One region of the Actinomadura chokoriensis genome, then DNA from elsewhere that is predicted to be linked to it. Evidence: riboswitches for the same ligand, from Rfam matches in the RefSeq annotation. Region 1 holds a riboswitch; the other holds the start of a gene.

Region 1 (3,453 bases):
TCGCGCAGCGGCAGGAGTTCGCGCAGCGCCGGCTCGTCCACCTGGATGACGCGGATGCCGGCGGTCTCCAGGTCGGCGATCTCGTCCCGGAGCGCGAGCGCGACCTGGCGGGCGGTGTCGGCGAGCGGCTGGTCGTCGCGGACGAACGACCAGGCGAGCATCGTGACCGGCCCGGTGAGCATCCCCTTGACCGGCTTGCTCGTCAGCGACTGCGCGTACGCGGCCCAGCCGACCGTCATCGGACGGGGCCGCGCGACGTCGCTGTGCAGGATCGGCGGGCGCACGTAGCGCGACCCGTACGACTGGACCCATCCGTGCTCGGTCGCCGCGTACCCGTCGAGCTGCTCGGCGAAGTACTGCACCATGTCGTTGCGTTCGGGCTCGCCGTGCACGAGGACGTCCAGGCCGAGGTCCTCTTGCAGTGCGATGACGCGGGCGATCTCGGCCTTCATCGCGGCGGTGTAGTCGGCCTCGGTGATGCGTCCGGCCCTGCGGTCGGCGCGGGCCCGGCGGATCTCGGGGGTCTGCGGGAACGAGCCGATCGTGGTGGTCGCGAGGTCGGGCAGGCCGAGCGCGTCCCGCTGGGCGGCGAACCGGGCGGCGCGGTCGCCGCGCCGGGTGTCCCCGATGCCGCCGAGCCGCTCCCGGACGCCCCGGTCGACGCCCGGTCCGGGGAGCGGCGCGCCGTCCGGGATCGGGACGCCGTCGCCGAGCGCCCGTCCGAGCGCGACGACCTCGGCGACCTTCTGCCGGGCGAACGCGAGGCGTCCGCGGACGTCCGGGTCGAGCGCCGTCTCCGCGTCGAGGTCGAGCGGGACGTGCATCAGCGAGCAGGACGTCCCGACCACGATCTGGTCGACGAGGCCGAGCACGGACGCGCAGGCGGCCAGCGCCTTCCGGGAGTCGGTGCGCCACACGTTCCGGCCGTCGACGACCCCGGCGACGAGCGTCTTGCGCGGCAGCCCGCCGACCGACGCGAGCACGTCCACGGTGCCGGGCCCGGCGACGAGGTCGAGCGCGACGGCCTCGACCCGGCTGCGCGCCAGCACGCGCAGGGCGTCCGCGCCGATCGCGCCGAAGTACGCGGCGACCATCAGCCGGGGCCTGCTGGACAGCCGCCCGAGCCGCGCGTACGCGTGGGCGAGCGCGTCGATCTCCGCCGCGCTCCGGTCGGCGACGAGCACGGGCTCGTCCAGTTGCACCCACTGCGCACCCGACCCCGCGAGCCGCTCCAGGATCTCGGCGTAGACGTCGACGAGCCCGTCGAGCAGGTCCAGCGTGCGGAACCCGTCCACGGCGGGCTTGGCGAGCAGCAGGTAGGTGAGCGGGCCGATGAGCACGGGACGCGTCTCGATGCCGAGCGCCCTCGCCTCCCGGTACTCGGCCAGCGGCTTGGCGGCGGCCCCGTCCGCGAGCCGGAACCTGGTGTCCGGACCCAGCTCGGGGACGAGGTAGTGGTAGTTGGTGTCGAACCACTTGGTCATTTCGAGCGGCGGGACGTCCTGGACACCGCGGGCCATGGCGAAGTACCGGTCGAGCCCGGTCAGCCGCCGGTAGCGGTCCGGGACGGCGTCGACCAGCACGCTCGTGTCGAGCATCTGGTCGTAGAAGGAGAAGGTGTTCGACGGGATCGCGTCGACTCCGGCGTCCCGCAGGCCCGTCCAGACCTGGGCGCGCAGGTCGGCGCCGGTCCGGGCGAGGGCGTCGGCGTCGATGCGCCCCGCCCAGTAGTCCTCGGTGGCGACCTTCAACTCCCGGCGCGCCCCGATGCGGGGATATCCGAGGATCGTCGTGTTCATGGCGGCTTCCCTCGCTGTGCCACGGGCGACCGCGAGGACGGCACGGCACGGCGGAGCCGCGTCGCCGGCCGTCCCACGAGGCCGCGGACCACCGCGCGCCGGGCGGCGCGCGGGCGGAGGCAGGTCTTCGGACTCGCGGGCGTCGCCTCCTCGGAGGAGGCGTCCTACTGGCCGTCGCTTCCCAGGCCGGCGGGCCCAGTGCGTATGACGGCGGTCGTTCCCGCTCACCGCTGCGGGGCAGTCCCGGACTCGCACCGGGTTCCCTCTTACGACGCTCGAAACGAGCGAACCATCCGCATCCGGAGTCTACCGCCGCCTCGCCCGCGCGCCCCGGGGCGCCGTCAGGCGGCGGGCGGGCCGAACCAGCGGGGCAGGTGTTCGAGCAGGTCGGCCTGGTCGTCCCCGACCCAGGCGACGTGGCCGTCCGGGCGCAGGAGAACGGCGGGCGCGTCGAGTTCCGCACTGGCGCCCGCGACATGGTCGACGCGGTCGGCCCATCCGGTGACCGCGAGCCGGCCGGTCTGGTCGAGCAGCAGCCCGCGGCCCTCGTGCATCAGCCCGTAGAGGCGGCCGCGCTTCAGCGGGACGTCCCGCAGCCGCCGGCCGAGCAGGGGATGGCCCTCCCCGAAGTCGTAGCGGACGCCGATCGCCGTGGTCTTCTCGATCAGGTACCGGGTCACCTCCCCGACGTCCATCAGCTCCGCGAGCAGGCGGCGCACCGCCTGCGGGCCGGGCTCCAGGGACAGCAGCTCGGCCTGCGCGCGGGTGTTGTTCAGCACGTCGGCGGCCACCGGGCGCCGCTCGGTCTCGTAGGTGTCGAGCAGCGTCTCCGGGGCCCGTCCGACGACCGCGGCGGCCAGTTTCCAGCCGAGGTTGAACGCGTCCTGGACGCCGAGGTTGAGCCCCTGCCCGCCCAGCGGCGGATGGACGTGCGCCGCGTCGCCGGCCAGCAGCACCCGGCCGGCGCGGTAGCGCTCGGCGAGCCGGGTCGCGTCGCCGAACCGGGACAGCCAGCGCGGCGAGTGGACGCCGAAGTCGGTGCCGGCGAACACCCGCAGGCGCCGTTTCACCTCGTCGAGCGAGGGCGGTGCGGCGCGGTCCCCGGACACGCCCTCGGCGAGCACGACGGCGCGGTAGACGCCGTCGCCGACCGGGCCGACGCCGAACGTGCGATGGGTCTCACGGACGTCCGCGACGATGGCGGCCATCTTCTCCGGGTCCTCGGTCGCCTCCATCTCGCCGGTCAGCCACTCGGTCTTCGCGGGCTCGCCGGGGAAGCCGACGCCGAGCAGCTTGCGCACCGTGCTCCGGCCTCCGTCGCAGCCGACGAGGTAGCGGGAGCGCAGGCGTGCTCCGTCGGCGAGGTCGGCGGTCACCCCGTCCTCGTCCTGGCTCAGCCCGACCAGCTCGCAGCCGCGCCGGACCTCGGCGCCGAGTTCGGCGGCCCGCTCGGCCAGCAGCCGGTCGGTGACCGGTTGCGGAATGCCGAGGATGTAGGGATGCGCGGTGTCGAGCCGTTCGGGCTGCGGCTTGTCGATACCGGCGAAATGGCCGCGGAGCGGATACTTGGTGCCGTGCGCGAGGAAGCGCTCCAGCAATCCGCGCTGGTCCATCACCTCGATGCTGCGCACATGCAGGCCGAGCGAGCGGACAA
Region 2 (3,453 bases), on a different contig from region 1:
AGGCCGGGGTCGAGCAGCATGCCGCGTCCTTCCGTCCGCGCGCTCACTGGCACGCCTCGCAGGTCTCGGGGTTCTCCAGGGAGCACACGGCCGCCGCGGAGGCGACGGTCGTCTGCGCGATGCGCGTCGCCGGGCGGGAGCGCAGGTAGTACGTCGTCTTGAGGCCCGCGCGCCACGCGTACGCGTACATCGAGGAGAGCTTGCCGATCGTCGGCGTCTCCATGAACAGGTTCAGCGACTGCGACTGGTCGATGTAGGGGGTGCGGGCGGCGGCGAGGTCGATGAGCGCCTTCTGCGGCAGCTCCCAGGCCGTCCGGTAGAGGGTGCGCATCTCGTCGGGCAGGTCGGTGAGGCCCTGGACGGAGCCGTTCGCCTTCTTCACCGCCTCCCGGACGGCCGGCGTCCACAGCCCGAGCGACTTCAGGTCGTCGACCAGGTAGCCGTTGATCTGCAGGAACTCGCCGGACAGCGTCTCGCGCTTGAACAGGTTGGACACCTGCGGCTCGATGCACTCATAGCAGCCCGCGATGGACGCGATCGTCGCGGTCGGCGCGATCGCGACGAGCAGCGAGTTGCGCAGCCCCGTCTCGGCGACGCGCGCCCGGAGCTCGGCCCACGCCTCGGGACGGGTCTGGATCGCGTCCGGGAAGTGGTCGACGTGGAGCCGGCCGCGAGCGGTGCGGGTCATGCCGTAGGCGGGCAGCGGGCCGTGCGCGGCGGCGAGATCGGCGGACGCCCCGTAGGCGGCCAGCGCGATCTCCTCGGCGATGCGCGTCGAGAGCGCGCGGGCCTCGTCCGAGTCGAACGGAAGGCGCAGCGTGAAGAAGACGTCCGCCAGGCCCATCACGCCCAAGCCGACCGGTCGCCACTTGCGGTTGGCCTTCTCCGCCTCCGGCGTGGGGTAGAAGCCCCTGTCGATGGTGCGGTCCAAGAACCGGACGGCGGTGCGGACGGTGGAACGAAGCCGATCCCAGTCGACCCCTGCCGGCGTGACGTGCGCGGCCAGATTCACCGATCCGAGGTTGCAGACGGCCGCTTCGCCATCGCCGGTGACTTCCAGGATCTCCGTGCACAGGTTCGACAGGTGGACGGTCTGGCCGGGCTCGGCGGTCTGGTTGCAGGCGCGGTTGGCGGCGTCCTTGAACGTCATCCACCCGTTGCCCGTCTCCGCGAGGGTGCGCATCATCCGCCCGTACAGCTTGCGCGCCGGGACCTGCCGGACGAACCGCCCGTCCCGCTCCGCCGACCGGTACGCCTCGTCGAACGCCTCGCCCCACAGGTCGGCCAGCTCGGGGACCTCCTTCGGGTCGAACAGCGACCAGACCGCGTCGTCCTCGACCCGGCGCATGAACTCGTCCGGGACCCAGTTGGCGAGGTTGAGGTTGTGGGTGCGGCGCGCGTCCTCGCCCGTGTTGTCGCGCAGTTCGAGGAACTCCTCGACGTCGGCGTGCCACGGCTCCAGGTACACGCAGGCCGCGCCCTTGCGGCGCCCGCCCTGGTTGACGGCGGCGACGGACGCGTCCAGCGTGCGCAGCCACGGCACGATGCCGTTCGAACGCCCGTTGGTGCCGCGGATCAGCGACCCCCGCGACCGGACCTTCGTCCACGAGATCCCGATGCCGCCCGCGTACTTGCTGAGCCGCGCGACCTGCCCGTACCGGTCGTAGATCGACTCCAGCTCGTCGCGCGGCGAGTCGAGCAGGAAGCACGACGACAGCTGCGGGCGGCGCGCCGCCGCGTTGAACAGCGTCGGCGAACTGGGCAGGTAGCGCAGCGTGCCGAGCAGCCCGTACAGCTCCGCCGCCTCCTCCACGGTGTCGGCGAGGCCGCAGGCGACGCGCAGCAGGAAGTGCTGCGGACGCTCCAGGACGAGCCGCGAACGCGGATGCCTCAGCAGGTACCGGTCGTAGAGGGTGCGCAGCCCGAAGTACTCGAACCGGTCGTCGGCGGAGTCGTCGGCGAGCGCGTCGAGGGCGTCGGCGTTGGCGGCGACGAACGCGGCCGGGCCGTCCGCCAGCAGGCCCGCGCCGTGCGCGGCGGCGACCGACTCGGCGAACGTCGCGACGCCCGCGGACGCCGCCTCGTCCCTGATCCGGGCGCCGAGCAGCCGCGCGGCGACCTTGGAGTACCCGGGTTCGGCGGGCACCAGCGCGGCGGCCTCGCCGATCGCGAGGTCGCGCAGCGCCGCCGCGTCCAGCCCGTTCCCGGAGCGGACGGCGGCCAGCACCCGTCCCGGCTCGACGTCCGGTATGCCGTCGCAGGCGGCCTCGACCTCCGCGCCGATCCCCCGTCGCAACGCCGCCGCGGCCGGCGGCGCCGCCAGAGCCTGTGTCACGTGCCTCTCCCCTCGCAAGCCGCCTCGCGGGGGCATGCGAACGGCGCGCGACGGCACGCCGCGCTCCGCCCTCCGGCCCACCCGCGAGGCCTGGACGTATCGAACTGGCAGGTCTTCGGACTCGCGGGCGCCGCCTTCCGGAGAAGGCGTCCTAGTGGCCGTCGCTTCCCAGGCCCCGATGGGCCCAGTGCTCATAACGGCGGTCGTTCCCGCTCACCGCTGCGGGGCAGTCCCGGATTCGCACCGGGTTCCCTCTTACGACGCCCCCGCCGCGAACGGCGGGGGCGTACCAGCACGGGATTGAACCCTACATCTAGTTCGCGATCTTTGTGCAACCCCAAGATGTTGGGCGTGTCGATGCGGCTGCGAGCTGGGCGCGGGTAGATGGCGGGGCTGGCGGCAGGGTCGGCTGCGGGGTCGGCGGGGGTGGTGGCACGATGGTCCCGTCATGTCCGAACGCCCCCGCGAACCCCTGTTCCGGACCGCCCGCGCGATCGTCTTCGCGACCGCGTGCGTCGCGCTGGCCGTCCTCGGGCACGTCCTCGCAGGTGGGGCCGCGGTCCCGGTGTGGGCGGGGCTGAGCGGGTTCGGGGCGGTCCTCGGCGTGACGCTGATGCTGGCGGGCCACGAGCGCTCCCTCGCCACGATCCTGGGCGGGCTCCTCGGCGGGCAGTTCGCGCTGCACACGCTGTTCACCGCGGCGGCGCCGCACCCCCCGCTCCCGATGCCCGCGATGGCGGATCATGCCGGCGGGGCTCACGCGTCCGGCATGCACGCCGCCATGGCGGCCGGCGCGGACACGATGGCGGCGTCGGCCCCGCACGACCCCAACGGCCTGGTCATGACGCTCGCGCACTGCGTGGCCGCGCTGGTCGCCGCGTGGTGGCTGCGGCGCGGCGAGCGGGCCGCCTGGGCGATGGCCCGCCGGGTCGCCGCCGCGGCCGACCGTCCCGTCCGGCTGCTGCTGGGCCTGCTGGCCGTCGAGCCGGCCGCGTCCCCGCGTCCCGCCCCGGTGCTCCCGGTGGCGGACGTCGCCGCCGCCCTCGGCCGGGTGCTGCGGCACCAAGTGGTCGAGCGGGGTCCCCCGGCGCGTTCGAGGGCGCTCGCACGCTTCTGCT

The links. A riboswitch is a leader RNA that binds a small molecule or an ion and turns the genes downstream of it on or off. The one in region 1 is predicted to bind cobalamin.
Region 2: it holds a riboswitch for cobalamin, as region 1 does, so the genes downstream of both, ABFX46_RS29955 (ribonucleoside-diphosphate reductase subunit alpha) here and metE (5-methyltetrahydropteroyltriglutamate--homocysteine S-methyltransferase) in region 1, are expected to answer to the same signal.

Annotation. Positions count from the first base shown of each region.
Region 1 covers NZ_BAAAMW010000004.1:196,789-200,241, forward strand. Annotated here, with positions in the region: gene metE (5-methyltetrahydropteroyltriglutamate--homocysteine S-methyltransferase) at 1-1,799, opposite strand, end outside; cobalamin riboswitch at 1,901-2,109, opposite strand; gene rox (rifampin monooxygenase) at 2,141-3,453, opposite strand, start outside.
Region 2 covers NZ_BAAAMW010000017.1:63,114-66,566, forward strand. Annotated here, with positions in the region: gene ABFX46_RS29950 (ribonucleotide-diphosphate reductase subunit beta) at 1-20, opposite strand, end outside; gene ABFX46_RS29955 (ribonucleoside-diphosphate reductase subunit alpha) at 44-2,335, opposite strand; cobalamin riboswitch at 2,425-2,644, opposite strand; gene ABFX46_RS29960 (hypothetical protein) at 2,784-3,453, shown strand, end outside.